3 regions of the Butyrivibrio proteoclasticus B316 genome follow, and region 1 is predicted to be linked to each of the others. Evidence: predicted binding sites of a transcription regulator. Region 1 holds the regulator's gene; each other region holds the start of a gene.
The links. The regulator HrcA, encoded in region 1, represses chaperone genes, less so after heat shock. The targets are predictions, from matches to a motif close to TGTTAGCACTCNNNNNNNNNGAGTGCTAACA.
Positions count from the first base shown of each region.

Region 1 (5,921 bases):
TATAATCTCCATCAACAACGTTGTCATCACCTGCAGAAGTGTTCTGAGAAGCGCCTCCCATATCAGGGCCTGCACCTGCTCCCATGTTTGGACCAGCACCAGCTGCTCCCTGAGCATTCTCATACATCTTAGCAAAAACTGCTTGAGCGTCGTTCATGAGCTTTTCTTTCTGGCTCTTAAGAGAATCAATCTCAGAGTCTGAAAGTTCTTTATCCTTAGTCTGCTCAAGGAGTTCCTTGAGAGCCTTGATATCGTCTTCTACAGTCTGTTTCTGAGAAGCATCTACCTTATCTCCAACATCCTGAAGAGCTTTCTCTGTCTGGAATACGAATGCATCTGCATCATTACGTGCATCGATTCCTTCCTTACGCTTCTTGTCCTGAGCCTCATACTCCTGAGCCTCTTTAACAGCCTTATCGATATCTTCATCTGACATGTTAGAACCAGCTGTGATAGTGATGTGCTGCTCCTTACCTGTTCCAAGATCCTTAGCTGATACGTTAACGATACCGTTTGCATCGATATCGAATGTAACCTCGATCTGAGGTACTCCTCTCATTGCTGGAGGAATTCCATCAAGTCTGAACTGTCCAAGTGACTTATTGTCCTTGGCAAACTGTCTCTCACCCTGAAGTACGTTGATATCTACAGCTGTCTGGTTATCAGCAGCAGTTGAGAATACCTGGCTCTTCTTGGTAGGGATTGTTGTGTTACGCTCGATAAGTCTTGTAGCAACACCACCCATTGTCTCGATAGAAAGTGAAAGAGGTGTTACATCAAGAAGAAGGATATCACCTGCACCTGCATCGCCGGCAAGCTTACCACCCTGGATAGAAGCACCGATAGCTACGCACTCATCAGGGTTAAGGTTCTTGGAAGGTTCCTGACCTGTAAGCTGTTTAACCTTCTCAACAACGCAAGGAACACGAGTTGATCCACCAACAAGGAGAACCTTACCGATATCTGCATTTGTAAGACCAGCATCCTTCATAGCGTTCTGAACAGGAATAGCTGTTCTCTCTACAAGATCATGAATAAGTTCTTCGAACTTAGCTCTTGTAAGATCTACATCAAAGTGCTTAGGGCCATCTGCGCCTGCTGAAATGAATGGAAGGTTGATGTTAGTTGTTGTAGAAGAAGAAAGTTCCTTCTTGGCCTTCTCTGCAGCTTCCTTAAGTCTCTGCATAGCCATCTTATCACCGGAAAGGTCTACGCCCTCTTTATTCTTGAAATCCTGAACCATCCAGTTGATGATTGCCTGGTCGAAGTCATCACCACCAAGATGTGTATCACCATTTGTTGAAAGAACTTCGATAACGCCATCACCGATATCAATGATAGATACATCGAATGTACCACCACCAAGGTCATAAACCATGATCTTCTGTTCTTTTTCATTATCAAGACCATAAGCAAGAGCTGCTGCTGTAGGCTCGTTGATAATTCTCTTAACCTCAAGACCTGCAATCTTACCTGCATCCTTAGTTGCCTGACGCTGTGCATCATTGAAATATGCAGGAACTGTGATAACTGCCTCTGTTACTTTTTCGCCGAGATACTGCTCTGCATCAGCCTTCAGCTTCTGAAGAATCATAGCTGAAATCTGCTGAGGAGAATACTTCTTGCCATCAATTGTACGACCATTGTCTGTACCCATATCTCTCTTAATTGAAGCAATTGTATTATCTGCATTAGTTACTGCCTGACGCTTAGCAGGCTCACCTACTATTCTCTCTCCATTCTTTGTAAAAGCTACGATAGAAGGTGTTGTTCTTGCGCCTTCAGCGTTAGCGATAACTGTAGGCTGTCCGCCTTCCATAACTGCTACGCAGCTATTTGTTGTACCAAGATCGATACCGATAATCTTACTCATCTTATTTTCCTCCGTTTATTTGAATAATGTACAAATCATCTGAATTTTCGGATTGCTTAATTGCTGCAATCCTATATCACTTATTGTGCAACAGCTACCATGCTATGTCTGAGCACGGTGTCGTGGAATTTATATCCCTTTTGAAGTTCCTGTGCAACTATTCCTGATTCATATTCTCCACTTTCTACCTGCATTACTGCATTGTGAAGATTTGGATCAAACTCTTTACCCACAGCTTCAATCGGGGTTACCCCAAGATTTTCAAGCTCTGTAACAAGCTGCTTGTAAATCTTGTTCATGCCTTCTGCAAAAGCTCCATCTTTTTCATTTTCTGGAACTGCTGCAAGGCCTCTCTCAAAATTGTCTATAACAGGAAGAAGCTTCTCTAATACATTACTCTGACCCTGCTCAAACATCTGAGCCTTCTCTTTGTCAGTTCTCTTCCTGAAGTTATCGAACTCAGCCATCTGTCTCATGACACGGTCATTAAGCTCGTCAACTTTTTCTTTAAGTGGATCTTTCTTGTCCTTCTTGGCGAAAGGATTCTTTTTCTTGTGTTCCTTGCCTTCGGCATTGTCTTCAGAAGTCTTATCTTCAGCTGTATCCTCAGATGTCTCTTCAGCTACAGTCTCTGTCTCAGCAGCACTATCTGCTGCCTCGTCAGCCTTTTTATCTGTAGCCTCAGCCTTCTCTTTGGCTTCAGCCTCAAGTTCTTCCATGATATTCTCAAGGACTTCTTTGTCCTGCTCGCTTACAGGCTTGTTCTTGTCTGTGTTACTCAAATCAACTGCCTCCTATACAAATCTTTCTATCTCAAAATGCACATTTGCTAATCCTTCTTATACAGATCATCAAGCGCATGCCTCATATTCTTAAGTGTAGTGATTACCTTGTCGTAATCCATTCTCTTAGGTCCGATGATACCAACTGTACCCTTCATTCCATCTCCGAGCTCATATGTTGCTGTTACAACACTGCAATCCTTCATGGCCTGGACAGGAGTTTCATTACCTATGTATACCTGAATTCCAGTCTCCTCGGCGTCTGCTGAAAGAGTTCCCTCTACGATACTGGACAAGTCCTTGGTATCTTCAAAGGTACTGATCAATTCGCTGGCCTTGGCAGAATCTGTAAGCTCCGGATACTTGAAAATATTCATCGTACCACTTGTATATATCTGAAGATCCTCATCTGCTGTAATTGACTCTGCTGCTGCATCTATAACATTGCCGATGATCTCACTATGGATTCCCGCTTCCTGCTTGACTGCAGCTATTAATCCAAGATTTATGTCCTCAACAGCAAGTCCGTCAAGTCTGGTATTCATCAAGATGTTAAGCTTGAGCATCGTAGCATCATCAAGTACTTCCTCTACAGTGATGATCTTGTTCTTGATAACATTGCCTTCTATCACTATGGTTGCCAACAGATGTTCATCATCAACCTTGGATATCTGTATGAATTTAAGTTTATTCTTCCTGATCTGAGGAGCAGAGATCATAGTGGCGTAATTCGTATCAACTGCAAGAGTCTTGGCCACCTGCTTGAGAAGATTCTCAAGCTTCTCTTCCTTATCAAGAAGCATTTCCTTCATGTTCTCAACTTCAGCTTCCTTGTCCCTGAGCATCTCATCAACATATACTCTGTAGCCCATATCTGATGGAATACGTCCGGCTGAGGTGTGCGGCTGAATTATAAGCCCCATCTCTTCAAGGTCTGCCATTTCATTACGTATTGTAGCTGAGCTAAGGTTAAGGTCTGTATATTTGGAAATCGTTCTACTGCCAACAGGCTCTCCCGTTTCCAAATAATTCTTGACTATAGCATGAAGTATTTTTCTTTTTCTCTCGTCTAATTCCATAAGCCCTTCCTCTGTAATCACCGGTAAATTCATTGGAATGGTATTGATTTTTGAAGTGTTAGCACTCACTTCATTTGAGTGCTAACATCTTCTGTATCATAAGTTATCACTATGAAGCTCACATGTCAACCTTGCTTTTATAAAATAAATGTTAATAGTCTTTTTTCATAGAAATAGGAGCCTGCTAAAAGCAAGCTCCTACTTATTAACTAATATATCAGCCGCCTAATTTCTCAAGCAGACCTTTAACTTTTATAGATACTGGAGCAGATGGCTCAGAATAAACTTTTTCCTTGCCCTGCTTCTGGTAAGCCTTAACCTGGAAATAATATGTTCTGTTCTTGTTTACCCATAAGTTATTGTAGCTGTTTCCAGAAGTTGAACCAAGCACTTTATATGTTCCATTTTCTGACTCAGCACGGTAAACTGTGTAGCCATCAGCACCCGGAACTTCATCCCATGATACATCTACTCCGATAAGTCCCTGTGTAGCCTGAACATTTGCAGGAGCTACAAGCTTAGGTCTTCCAACCTCAACCGTATCATCAAGTACAACATTTGTCAAAACATCTTTATCGCCATCACTTATCTGGAATACTTCTGTTTTAAATGTAGTACTCTGGCTCTCAATTCCAGGTTTAACATAGAATGTAAGTGTTAAAAGAGATCCCTTAACATACTTGCCTTCATCATGTACGAATGCGAAAGAAACACCTGTCTGGTCGCCTTCCTTATAATCCTTGTTGAAGTCTCTTTCGCTGAAATTGACGTTTCCCTTACCCTGTGCAAGTGTGAGAACTTCAGGATCATATAAAACTGCTATTCTTCCATCAGTAACTCTTGTTTTATCAAACTTAAGTTCATATGTAACAACAGGATTGCTTTCCTTACCTGATACACTTGTAACTGTATGAATTGGTTCGCTGTCAGCCGCATGTGCTGTTGTTGCAGGCAGTCCAGCGAAAAGAATAAGTGAAGTCATTCCGAGAACGAAAGCTTTTTTAATAGACTTAATCATCATTCTCTCCTCCTTCTGTAGTTTCTTCTGAAGCTGCATCTGCAGATGAATCTGAGCTTTCTGCACTAGCTTCTACACTAGCCTCATCGGCTGAATTATCTTTTTTCTCATCGTTAATATCATAGAATATTTCTTCAGATGAATCCTCATCAGCTTCATCAACTGCTGTTTCATCTACAGAAGAATTATCTGTGCTTGCATCCTCAACGGACTCATCATCAGGATCTTCTGTGCCATTCCAGCCGCCGCGCTTTGTAACTGTTACTTTTACTTCAGCTGAAAGATGATTGCCATCCTTATCAGTAGCAACTGTTGTAGCTGTTACTACAGCTGTTCCTTCCTTAACACCTGTGATGACACCGTTTGCATTTACTGTTGCAACGCTCTCATCAGAAGATGTCCATTCTACTCCGTCATAGCCTTCTTCAAGCCACTTAGGACCAACTGTTGCAACTACCTGTGTTCTAGAGCGCTCTCTTACAGATACTTCTGTCTTATCCAAAGTGATCTCTGTTACAAACTTAGTATCAGCATGACCTGTGTTATTGAAACGATATACAGATGTATTCAAAGCATAGTCAAATACTTCTACATAGAAAACATCTTCAGGAGCATCAATAGTAACTACAGAATCAACACCCTTTTCAAGCTGGTTAACAGCATATCTGCTAACGATATCGCCATTTCTGTTAAGTATAAGAACAGATGATACATATCTGTTATCATAAACAGAAATATTGTACTTGCCATCTTCATTCTGAGCAGCACCTACAATTTCAGGCTCAGTATTATCGATAGCAATAGGTGTTGTAAGGTAAAGTCCCTTACCCTTAAGTGTAGTTGGATCTTCTACATTATCATAGTAGCTTGGAACTGCCTCAAGTGTAACATCAACTTCTACACCATCTTCAAGAGCATTACCATCCTTATCAGTTCCTTTCCACATGAGATCAAGATACTGGATGTAATTCTCCCACTGGCCCTGATAAATGAATGCTGCATAGTTCTCAAGCTGAGTATCCTCGTAGTAAACTTCTCCAGTATTTCTGTCTGTGATAGACATGATAACTCTGCTTGCATTTCTGATAAGTGAGTAGTACATACTTCCAAGTGCTGTTCCATTCTGTGAGCTGATAGCATTTCTGTCAGGAACATACTGAGCATCATCA
Region 1 is NC_014387.1:3,202,798-3,208,718, forward strand. It holds gene dnaK (molecular chaperone DnaK) at 1-1,873, opposite strand, end outside; gene grpE (nucleotide exchange factor GrpE) at 1,954-2,655, opposite strand; gene hrcA (heat-inducible transcriptional repressor HrcA) at 2,703-3,734, opposite strand; gene BPR_RS13350 (fibronectin type III domain-containing protein) at 3,952-4,755, opposite strand; gene BPR_RS21475 (S8 family serine peptidase) at 4,745-5,921, opposite strand, start outside.

Region 2 (5,921 bases), 1.7 Mb from region 1:
TATCTTCAGGTATTACCGCCAGTATATTTTCTTTGATATCCTCGTCTACATCGACTTCATTTTCCAGAGCTCTTTCATAGGTGCCTGTAGTGATCTCAGGTGCATTGCTCTGACTTGTATTTTCAGCTTCCTTGTCTCCGTTTTCAGCAAACACTGTTATGACTGGTGTTGTTACAAACAATATGCCAAGAAGAAGCGCGCATAATCTCTTTTTCATATCAGCTCTCCTCCCCTGCTGTCTCAGCCATAGTAGTTACTTCCTCGCCGTTTTCATCCAGCATCTTAATGGCATCATTATCAACATAAGCACTGATATTACCTCGTACCACAGCATGAACTACACCATTGATATTTCCATCGATGTGTCCTCGTACAAGACCGTCAATTCGCATAATTCCAGCCTTCTGCTTGGTCTGAATTGGCATATTCATAACAAAAGCAGTAAGTTCAATCACCTTATCTCCCACCAGAAGGATCTGCGGAAGCACGAACATAGTTATCAAAATAGAGATAATAGTTCCTCTTCCAAGACACTTTCCAATTCCATAAATCGCGCAATCTGAAGTCATTTTACCTATCAGAGTGCCCGCAACAGCAAGCATAGTACCGGATGTGATTATTGTTGGAAAAGAGAGATTCATAGTGCTGATTATGGCTTCTTTTTTACCCATCTTCTCTCGAAGTTCCGTATAACGTCCGGCTATAACTATGGCATAGTCAATATTTGCACCCATCTGTATAGAACTTACAATCAGATATCCCAGGAAAAACAAATTGTCGTGCTGCAGAGCAGGTACTGAGAAATTGATCCAGATACATCCCTGGATGACAGCGATCAAAAGTACAGGCATACCTGCAGATTTAAAGGTAAAAAGAAGGACCACCAAAACTGCAAGAATAGAAATTATACTGGTAACCTTATTATCTCTGTCAAAGCACTTCTTTAGATCATATTGGCTGACAGATTCACCAACTACATAGATTTTATCTGCATCATAGTACTTTTCGGTTATTCTATGGATTTTCTGCAAAAAAGCAAATGTCTCATCAGACTCCTGAGGAAGATTTAGATAGACCAGAACTCTTGAATACTCAGGTCCCTGTAATTGCTGCTTGGCAAAATTCATCATTCTGTCTGCATCAGAAAGCTTGTCCATAAGCTCATCAGAGAGTGTTACGTAACCCTCATCAACCTCCTGATATACAAACATGAACATATCAATAAGCGGAACTTTATAATTTGCAAGTCCATTTACAACCTTGGCGTAATCTTCATCATTAACTGCATAGGCCGTATAAACCAGTTCAGCTATCTCATAGTCTATATTTAAAAGTTCAGAAAACTGTCTTGGAGTAAGTTTATCTGTAAGCGTATAACCACCAAGAGCTTCTGTATTAGCAAGACCTGTTACAGATGTAACCTTATCTTCTGCAAGTAAGTCTTCTATAAGCCTTTTCTCTTTGTCATAATCACCTGAAGGAAATACGAGCGCCACCATATTGTCAGAATTAAAGTTATCATCCTGCATATTCTGTGCCTTCTGAACATCATTTAAAAGAGGTGGTGTGATCTGTGAATAGCCATATACATAAGGTGTTCTGGCTGAAATCCTGCTTGCAACAATGATGACTACAACAAAAGCCGGGGCTATCAGGTATCTTGTTGCGTATGCAAATTTTCCAACAAACGGAATCTGCGGAACAAAGTTCTTGTGCTGGGTTTTCTCCATCAGACCTGCGAAAAGCATTATAATTCCGGGCATTAGTAAAAATACTGATAAAAGGCTCAGCAAAATAGCCTTGATCAGTACTATTCCCATGTCCCTGCCTATTCCAAACTGCATGAACAGCATTGCTATAAGACCGCCGATTGTGGTAAGAGAACTTCCCGATATTTCCGGAATTGATTTGGATAAAGCAACAATACAGGCCTCACGATAAGGAAGCTCTGCATGCTCTTCCTTGTACCTGTTCAGGAAAATAACGGCATAGTCAACCGAAAGGGCCAGCTGAAGTACTATAGTTACAGAATCAGAAACAAAAGAGATAGTTCCAAGAAGGAAGTTGGTTCCCATCTGCACAAGTGCAGCACTTCCAAAGGTCAAAAGAAGAACAGGCACTTCTGCATAAGCCTGCGATGTCAAAAGAAGGACACCTACAACTACAAATACAACAAGAACTGATATTACACTCATCTCCTGATTTATCAGTTCGGACTGGGTATCACCAAGTGTTGTTGACAGGTAACAATCATAGTTTTCAAAGTATTCTTTGACCTTTTCAAGTAGTTCAAGACATGTATCATCTTTTTCATCATAGTCAAAGGTTATGTTAAAAAGTGCAGAGCCATTATTATAATGCTTATCAGAATCATCAAGTTCTGCAGAAAAAATACCATCCATGTTTTCAAGGTCTTCCTGAATGAGAAGCGCCTGATCATAAGAAATATTAGCCACCATAACCTTGGTGGATCCATAGGTGGTAAACTGTTCTTCCATAAGCTTGAGGCCGCGCCACGTTTCAGAGGTTTCAGGCAGATACTCAGACAACTGGTTTTCTACACTTACCCAGTTTCTGGAAATTGCCGCGAATATACATAAAATCGCATATATCAAGAAGAAAAGATTGCGCTTATCGACAATAAAAGCGCAGATTTTCAGCATTACGCTGTTCCCGCCCTTGGCTTCACTGTTTTCCATTTTCATCTCCCCCGAAAATTTAAACAAGACTTCACTAAATATTGTATACCTTTTAAAAAGTCGGGGCAAGATATTGAAAAACATGATGCAAAAATCACGTGAAGATTATCTATGAATCAAAGGAGCCAGAGTCGCGAAAGACTCTGGCTCAATAAGGTCTACTATGAAATTACATTCCCATGCCCATTCCTGCGCCGCCTGCTGGCATTGGAGGAACTGGCTCTTTAACTGTTGCTACAGCAGCCTCTGTTGTAAGGAAGCTTGATGCAACAGATGTAGCGTTCTGAAGAGCTGAACGTGTAACCTTGGCAGGATCGATGATACCATCCTTAACCATGTCAACATACTCTTCTGTATATGCGTTGAAACCTACGCCCTGCTTAGACTCTTTAACCTTGTTAACGATAACTGATCCATCAAGACCTGCATTGTTAGCAATGTGGAATAAAGGAGCCTCAAGAGCCTTGAGAACAACCTTAGCACCTGTCTTCTCATCACCTTCAAGTGAATCAACAAGCTTGGCAACTTCCTTGGATGCGTGGATATAAGCTGAACCACCACCAAAGATGATACCCTCTTCTACAGCTGCTCTTGTAGCGTTAAGAGCATCTTCCATTCTGTACTTTGCTTCCTTCATCTCTGTCTCTGTAGCAGCACCTACTCTGATAACTGCAACACCGCCAGCGAGCTTAGCAAGTCTCTCCTGAAGCTTTTCTTTATCGAAATCAGATGTTGTATCCTCAATCTGCTTCTTGATCTGAGCAACTCTAGCCTTGATATCATCCTTGTTTCCAAGACCATCAACGATTGTTGTCTTCTCTTTTTCTACCTTGATGCTCTTAGCTCTTCCAAGGTCATCCATTGTTGTATCCTTAAGTTCAAGACCAAGGTCAGAAGAAATAACCTTACCGCCTGTAAGGATAGCGATATCTTCAAGCATAGCCTTTCTGCGGTCACCATAACCAGGTGCCTTAACAGCTACAACATTGAATGTTCCACGAAGCTTGTTAACGATAAGAGTTGTAAGAGCCTCGCCCTCAACATCCTCAGCGATGATAAGAAGCTTAGAACCTGTCTTAACAATCTGCTCAAGAAGAGGAAGGATATCCTGAATGTTAGAAATCTTCTTGTCTGTAATGAGAATGAATGGATCCTCAAGAGTAGCTTCCATCTTGTCCATATCTGTAGCCATGTAAGCTGAGATATATCCTCTGTCAAACTGCATACCTTCTACAAGGTCGAGCTCTGTCTGCATTGTCTTGGACTCTTCGATAGTGATAACGCCATCGTTAGAAACCTTCTCCATAGCATCAGCGATCATCTGACCAACTTCATCATCACCTGATGAAACTGCTGCAACTCTCATGATCTGCTCTTTACCCTTAACCTTGGTAGCCATCTTGCTGATTGATTCAACAGCTGCGTCTGTAGCCTTCTTCATACCCTTTCTGAGAACGATTGGATTAGCACCTGCTGCAAGGTTCTTGACACCTTCATTGATCATAGCCTGAGCAAGAACAGTAGCTGTTGTTGTACCATCACCGGCAACATCATTAGTCTTTGTAGCAACTTCCTTAACAAGCTGAGCGCCCATGTTCTCATAAGCATCCTCGAGCTCGATCTCTTTGGCAATTGTAACACCATCATTAGTGATTGTAGGAGCGCCATAGGACTTATCAAGGACTACGTTTCTACCCTTAGGTCCGATAGTTACTCTTACTGTATCTGCAAGCTTATTAACGCCTTCTACCATAGCTGTGCGGGCGTCTGCGCCGTACTTAATTGTCTTTGCCATTTTGATTTTCCTCCGAATTAATTCATATAAATTTACGAGTGTATGTTTGCATCCCGAGGTCAATTGATCATATGTGCAAGCACATGATCAATTGACTTCTGTCTGCTATATCACTCACTTAATAATTGCAAGAATATCATTCTGCTTAACAATGATGTATGTCTCATCATCAAGCTTAACTTCTGTTCCTGAATATTTAGAATAGATGACATTGTCACCCTTCTTAACCTGCATCTTAACTTCCTTGCCATCTACTATTCCGCCAGGACCAACAGCGATAACTTCTGCCTGCTGTGGCTTCTCCTTCTCAGCGCCAGGAAGAACGATTCCTGATTTAGTAGTCTCTTCAGCCTCAAGAGCCTTCAGTACAACTCTGTCTGCAAGTGGTTCTAACTTCATAATAAAGCCTCCTTATATATTAAAATCATAATTTTTAATCTTGTTAGCACTCTGTTTTATTGAGTGCTAATCTCTAAGAACTTATATTAGTGCTATTAATACAAAAAGTCAAGTTTATTTAAGGTCATACTCGAGCTTAACTGTAATAGATGCAGTTTTAAATCTTGATTCTGTATCAAAAGCTCCATCATAGGTATAGCTTCCTGTTCCTGAATTCTTGGCAGTAATCTGGAACACACCAAGACTTGAATTTTTGAGTTTTCCAAGCCCCGCACCAGTATTTTTGGCAATAATGTCAATTCTGTCCTTGGCATTAACTGAAGCCTTATCAATAAGATCAAGCTTAAGAGCATCAAGATCTGAATAATAATACTCGGGAGAACCTGAAGTCAGCTCAACTCCCTTATCAAGAAGACTTGAAATGTCGCGGGAAATTTTCTCAACTGTATCAAGATTTGAAGATGATACTGTAACGCTCTGTGTAAGTTCATATCCATCGGCAACAGATCCTATGTAGTTACCGTTATCATCATAATTATCATGGTATGTTCTGCGAATATCCACAGAGTCAAATACTATCTCATCATCACTTATGCCGTTGTCCTTAAGATATGTATTTACCATATCAGCATCTTTTTTGATCTCAGTATACGCTTCCTGTGAAGTCCACGCAGTTCTTGAAAAAGAACCTCTCCAGATGATGATATCAGACTCAAAATCAACGCTGGCACTTCCTGTAGCAGTGATTACATGTGTACTTTCAGACCTGAAATGCGAAAGTCCAAATGCCAGAGCTACGCAGCTCACCATAACGCTGATTCCGATAATAAGAGCACTAAGCCATGTGTTTTTCTTTTGTTCCATTTTTTACCTCCAAAAATACTTAATAAACACCCTTAAACAGTATACATCTATTTCAGCCTTTTTTAATCACTTTTTAATAGCGGTTTAATTGCAATTATAGGGCCTTTGCCCAATAATAATCGTAAGATATTGTAGTTATTTTGTCAGAAAAGGGATTTTCTGAC
Region 2 is NC_014387.1:1,468,317-1,474,237, reverse strand. It holds gene BPR_RS06080 (hypothetical protein) at 1-217, opposite strand, end outside; gene BPR_RS06075 (efflux RND transporter permease subunit) at 219-2,699, opposite strand; gene groL (chaperonin GroEL) at 2,869-4,494, opposite strand; gene BPR_RS06065 (co-chaperone GroES) at 4,609-4,893, opposite strand; gene BPR_RS06060 (SIMPL domain-containing protein) at 5,008-5,757, opposite strand.
Region 2: the regulator HrcA is predicted to act here: its motif matches at 4,935-4,965, upstream of BPR_RS06065 (co-chaperone GroES).

Region 3 (5,921 bases), 460 kb from region 1:
GTGTATCAGGAAGTTTAGCATATGATTTTGGGCTATGCGTCATAATGGTGTCACCCATTTTAAAATATCCCTCATTATATATGAGTTTATTGACATTTTTGTTGCATATGGTGTCACCTAAATGACGTCGATAAAAAAACGCCGTGTTAATATCAAAAAACACTAACAAAGAATAAGAAAAGGAGATTTAAATATGGGTTATGTAAATGAGAAAACACTTGAAAAACTGAATAAGGTATATGATTTTCTTGCCCCACATGGTGGCGATATTAAAATTGAAGATGACTGGAACTTCAGAATGTATGTCCAGCAGGATGATGATAAATACTATCTGTATATGTATTCGGCTGAAGGATATGCGCAGGACTATCTTATGGATCCCTGGTTTAAGGTAGAAATCACTTTTTCTCCAGATAGAGCGCGTATAACCTTGGCAAAGCCAATTGAATACCTGTCACAGACATTCCTGGGAGAATTACACATAGACGAATTTGATAACATGGAAGGATTTGGAGGGATAAAAGAACACGAAGACGGCATAATGAATGAAAATTTTGATAGTTTCCTTGATACGATTACCAATATAAGGCCCTATCTTACAAGCCCCAAGAAAGTCACCCGTTTCAAAGAGGATAACCTGTACTAAATGACAAACATACAGTGATAAAGCCTACGCCGTAAGGCGCATCAATAGCTGAACAATTTCCAATTTCATAAAAGAGCTTCTGCCAGTCTAAACAAACTGACAGAAGCTCTTTTTAACTATTCATATTATTTATCTAATTATTTAGCAAGTACCATCATGATCTCATTGCTACGTGCTACGAATTTGCTCATAGCCTCGCCTTCAAGAGGAGCGTTCTGGATACGTGCAAGGTCATAGAGCTGCTCGCAGATCATCTTGGTGTTATCACTGTCTTCATGATCCATAACGTACTGAACAAGAGGATGGTTAGCATTGAGAATAAGAGTCTGTCCTTCGTTTCCAAAATCGCCCATGCTCATGCCGTTCATAGCATACATCTTCATCATCTCAGCCATACGTCTTGACTCTTCGGATACTGTCAGCATTGAAGACATCTTCTTATCCTTAAGTTTCTCAAGCTTAACAGTGAGCTTGTCATTCTTAAGAGCCTTCTTGATCTTCTCAGATAACTCTTTTTCCTTCTCTTCAAGTTCAGCCTGAGCCTTCTTGGAAGTCTTGGACTTAAATGTATCTGTAAGGTCTGCATCAATTCTTGCAAAGCGGATACCTTCATTCTTGCTCTCAAGCTGCTGCATGAAAGGAACATCGATGTTGTGGTTCATGATGAAAGCTTCCATCTTCTGAGCCTTGAACATCTTGATGTACTGGCTCTGCTGCTGTTCGTCTGTTACATAGTAGATTGTGCGAGGCTCTTTGTCCTCATCCTTCTTGTCAGAAGCTGTGTCAGCAGCTTTCTCATCTGCACCATTTTCTGCCTTAACAGGATTTCCATCAGCATCTAAAACTTCTGCCTCTACCTTCTCGCCGTTCTCGCCGACAGCCTCTTCCTTGGCAGCCTCTTCCTCAGCCTCCTTGTTGATTTGGAGAGCCTCAGGTGTTGTAAGATACTTGCCATCAAGATTCTTGAAGAGGATATAATCTGTCATCTTCTCGCAGAACTTGTCGTCACGAAGGCAACCATATTTGATGAATGGACTAATGTCATCCCAGTATTTGTCATAGTTTTCTTTATCAGTCTTGCAAAGGCCGGCAAGCTTCTCTGCTACCTTCTTGCTGATGTATTCAGAAATCTTCTTGACAAAGCCGTCATTCTGAAGTGCTGATCTTGATACATTAAGAGGAAGATCAGGACAGTCAATAACACCCTTTAAGAGCATCAGATACTCAGGAATTACTTCCTTGATGTTATCAGCGATAAATACCTGGCTATTGTACAGTTTGATAGTTCCCTCGATTGACTCAAACTCCATGTTGATCTTAGGGAAGTAGAGAATACCCTTTAAGTTGAAAGGATAGTCCATGTTAAGGTGGATCCAGAAAAGAGGCTCCTTATAATCGCGGAATACCTTTCTGTAGAATTCCTTGTATTCTTCGTCAGTACAATCCTTAGGTGTCTTAGCCCAAAGAGGATGTGTATCATTGAGAAGCTGAGGGCGTCTCTTGATCTTGAGTTTTTTCTCTTCTTCCTTGGCCTCTTCTCCCTCTTTGGCTTCCTTCTTTTCAGGCTCTATAACCTCGATAACAACGTCGTCATCACGTTTTTCTGATTCCGCTATTGTCTCTGTGCCTTCTTCGTTCTCTTTGGATAAATAGATTTCATAAGGCATGAATGAGCAGTACTTCTCAATTACTTCTCTAGCCTTATACTCATTGCAGAACTCAAGGCAGTCCTCTGAGAGGTGAAGTGTGATTGTTGTACCAACTTCCTTCTTGTCACCGTCTTCCATTTCGAAGTCTGATCCGCCATCGCATGTCCAGTGAACAGAAGCTGCATCTGATTTGTATGAAAGTGTATCGATATCTACATAATCAGATACCATGAATGTTGAATAGAAACCAAGTCCGAAATGTCCAATGATCTGATCAGCATTGGCCTTATCTTTATACTTGTTGAGGAAATCAGTAGCACCTGAGAAAGCCACCTGGTTGATGTATTCCTCAACCTCTTCGGCTGTCATACCGATACCGTTATCTGTAATCTTGATCGTCTTATCTTTATCGTTGAGCACAACGTCTACACGAGGCTTGAAGCCATCCGGAAGTGTGTACTCACCCATCATATCCATCTTGCGGATCTTTGTGATAGCATCGCAAGCATTTGAAATAACTTCTCTGTAAAAAATATCATGATCCGAATACAACCATTTCTTGATGATAGGGAACATGTTCTCGCTGTTAATTGAAAGATTACCTTTTTTTGAAGCCATAATTCTCACTCCTTTTATGTTTTATACGTAATCAAATTTCTACTAGTCCAGCATTTGACTACAAAAAAAATTGTATTCCCGCCATGACTAAAAGTCAATAAAAAATTAGCACTCAACTCAAAAGAGTGCTAACAAACTTTTATGTCATCTTTTTCTCGCAAAATAACTCTATTGTATTAAAGGAAAAATAATATAAAATGAATATGGGAAATTAGCACTGCTATGTAAAGTGCTACTCAAGTAGGGGGACAGTCAGATACAATGATCAATGGTAAAAAAATAGTAGCTCTTTGTACTTACAGAATATACGGAGCTCCTGAATTTGCTTTTCTTTCCGAGCTTGGAAGGCTCTTATCTGAAGAAGACTATTTTCTATTCATATATGCCATGAATTCCGAAATAGGAATCGTGGAAGACTCTTCTCCTGAAGTAGAAGTCTTTAATCTGATCCCGTACGATAAAGTTGACGTTGTAGTGATCATGAACGAGAAGATCAAAAACCGCAGCGTCATACAGAATATCATAGATAAATCAAGTGCTAACGATGTACCTGTTCTCGTTGTTGATGGTGAATTCGATCATGTAGCAACTGTCCGTTTCGACTACGCAGGAGGCTTTGAAAAAGTAGTAAGACACATGATCGAAGATCACAAGGTGCAAAAGCCTCATTTCATGGCAGGGCACAGAAACAATGTCTTTTCCAATGAAAGAATTGAAGTATTCAAAAAGGTCCTTGCAGAAAACAACATGCCCTTTGATGAGAGCATGATAAGCTACGGCGATTTCTGGGCTTTTCCCTGTCGGGCAGCAACAGCAGAACTGCTTAAGCGAAAAGAGCTTCCGGATTCGATCATCTGTGCCAATGATATCATGGCCATAAATGTATGTGATGTCCTTAAAGAGGCTGGCATAAAAGTTCCCGATGATATCCTTGTTTCCGGATTTGATGGGCTTGATGAAGCTTTTATCTCATCTCCCGGCATAACCACTGCAATCTGTGACAATGGCGAATTGGCACACACAGTGATCGAAGCTCTTTCAAACATTTTTTCCGGTGACCGCTATACATCCAAGTGGATACAACCTGTTTTTATCCCTAACGAATCCTGTGGATGTCTGCGAAAAGACCTTCATGTTACAGCGGCAGTCGGTGAACTTAATAATCTCTTTTACCATCACGAAGATGAAATACATGCAATGCAGGCTATTATTTCCAAGATGCTTATGAGCAAAGATGTCAAAAAAAGTATTCGCCATCTGAAAGAAAACCACGCCAAGCATGCTCAGGTTGTCGTTGAAAAATCATGCTTTGATTTTGAGAACAACTATTTTTATGATGATGTTGAAAAGGGCGATAAAATTGTAGTTTTTGATTCTTACAGTGATTCAGAGGATTCTTATGCCTACGATCCCAAGTCAATTGTTCCTCACTTAGAAGAAATAATGGAAGCAGGTTATCCTCTTATATTTAACAGTCTTGTTTACATGGATAAGTGTCCGGGGTTTGTGTGCTATTCATATCCCAGACGCATGCTTATAGATTATAACCAGACGCCTAATCTTACCAATTGCTTTGAGATGAGTATCGGTGGATATGTTGTGAATATGTACCAGAAATATCTGCGGGACAAGCTTCAAAGAATGTATCAGAACGATGCTCTTACAGGACTATACAACAGGCTCGCCTTCAGATCTATTACAAGTGAGATTTTCTCCCATGAGTCCAACATTGGTCAGAAAATCACGGTCATTATGCTCGATCTCAACGGTCTCAAGCAGATCAACGACAATCTAGGTCACATGGCCGGAGACAAGGCTATAACGGCAGTTGCAACAGCTCTAAAAGATTCCTGTCCTGAAAAAGCAATATGCGTAAGAACCGGCGGAGATGAGCTTCTTAGCCTTATAGTTGGTGATTGCAACGTTGACAGCATTCAAAAAGACATCAAAGAAAAAATGGCAGAATACAGTAAAACTTACGGTTTTGATGTGTCCGCAAGCGTTGGTGTCTATTCAACTATTTACGAAAACGGCATGGACATCAATAAAGTTATAAACATTGCCGATGAACGCATGTATGAAATGAAACGCAGAATTAAATCTAAAAAAAGCGGTAGTCTATGATCTTCATAAACTACCGTTTTTTTATCCAAAATATTCAGTATATACATTCCATAGTGAACTGGTATTTACATTGTCATCACCTGTGACAGTAATTGAATCCCACAGTTCCTCGTTGAGTTCCTTGGTCAGTGTGTCGACATAGGCATCGTACTGTTCTCCAAAGACTTCTCTTTTCCTCTCGGCTACGATCCTGACCTTGTTATATTCAGTCTCTTCTCTATTGAAGGTGGTGACGCACTTGATTATAACGTATCCGTCATTAACTTCAACCACATCGCTCACCTCGTCGGTGCCAAGGTTAAAGGCTACTGTCTCATAGGCTTCCTCCATTTCTCCCTTTCCAAAAGAGATTGTGGATTCCTCCGCCTCATTGTATTCCGACATGAGCTCTTCAAAGCTTGCTCCGTCAAGAAACTGGTTTCTGATGCTCTTAGCTTTAAGGTAAACAGTGTTCTTGGCTGTGTCATTAAAAGGAACTTTTTCGCCTGACGCATTAAGATCATAGGTTTTCAAAAAAATCTGTTCAACAGTGATAGTTCTGGCCTCATCATCACTTATCTCAGGATTGATATCTCTGATAATGTAGTCGTAGAGCTTATCAGCAAGGGCATATTCAGAATATATCCTGAAAACATCCTCCTGAGTTATTCCCTTCATAGCTTCGATTTCTTCAGGTGTAAGGGACTCATAGTAAGTAGCTGCCGCCTCTCGTGCCATCGACAACTCATTATCATCAAGTACAATTCCCATTTCACCCGCTAAAAGATTCATTGCCTTGATCTGTGCAACCTTGGCAAGGATAGACTCCTTGAGCTGCTGTGCAACAGTTCCGTCATCCGTCTGTGTCTCCCAGATTTCTCTGCCAAAAGTGCCCTCATAGCCAT
Region 3 is NC_014387.1:2,744,751-2,750,671, forward strand. It holds gene BPR_RS11380 (hypothetical protein) at 194-646, shown strand; gene htpG (molecular chaperone HtpG) at 784-2,913, opposite strand; gene BPR_RS11390 (GGDEF domain-containing protein) at 3,175-5,037, shown strand; gene BPR_RS11395 (peptidylprolyl isomerase) at 5,059-5,921, opposite strand, start outside.
Region 3: the regulator HrcA is predicted to act here: its motif matches at 3,017-3,047, upstream of htpG (molecular chaperone HtpG).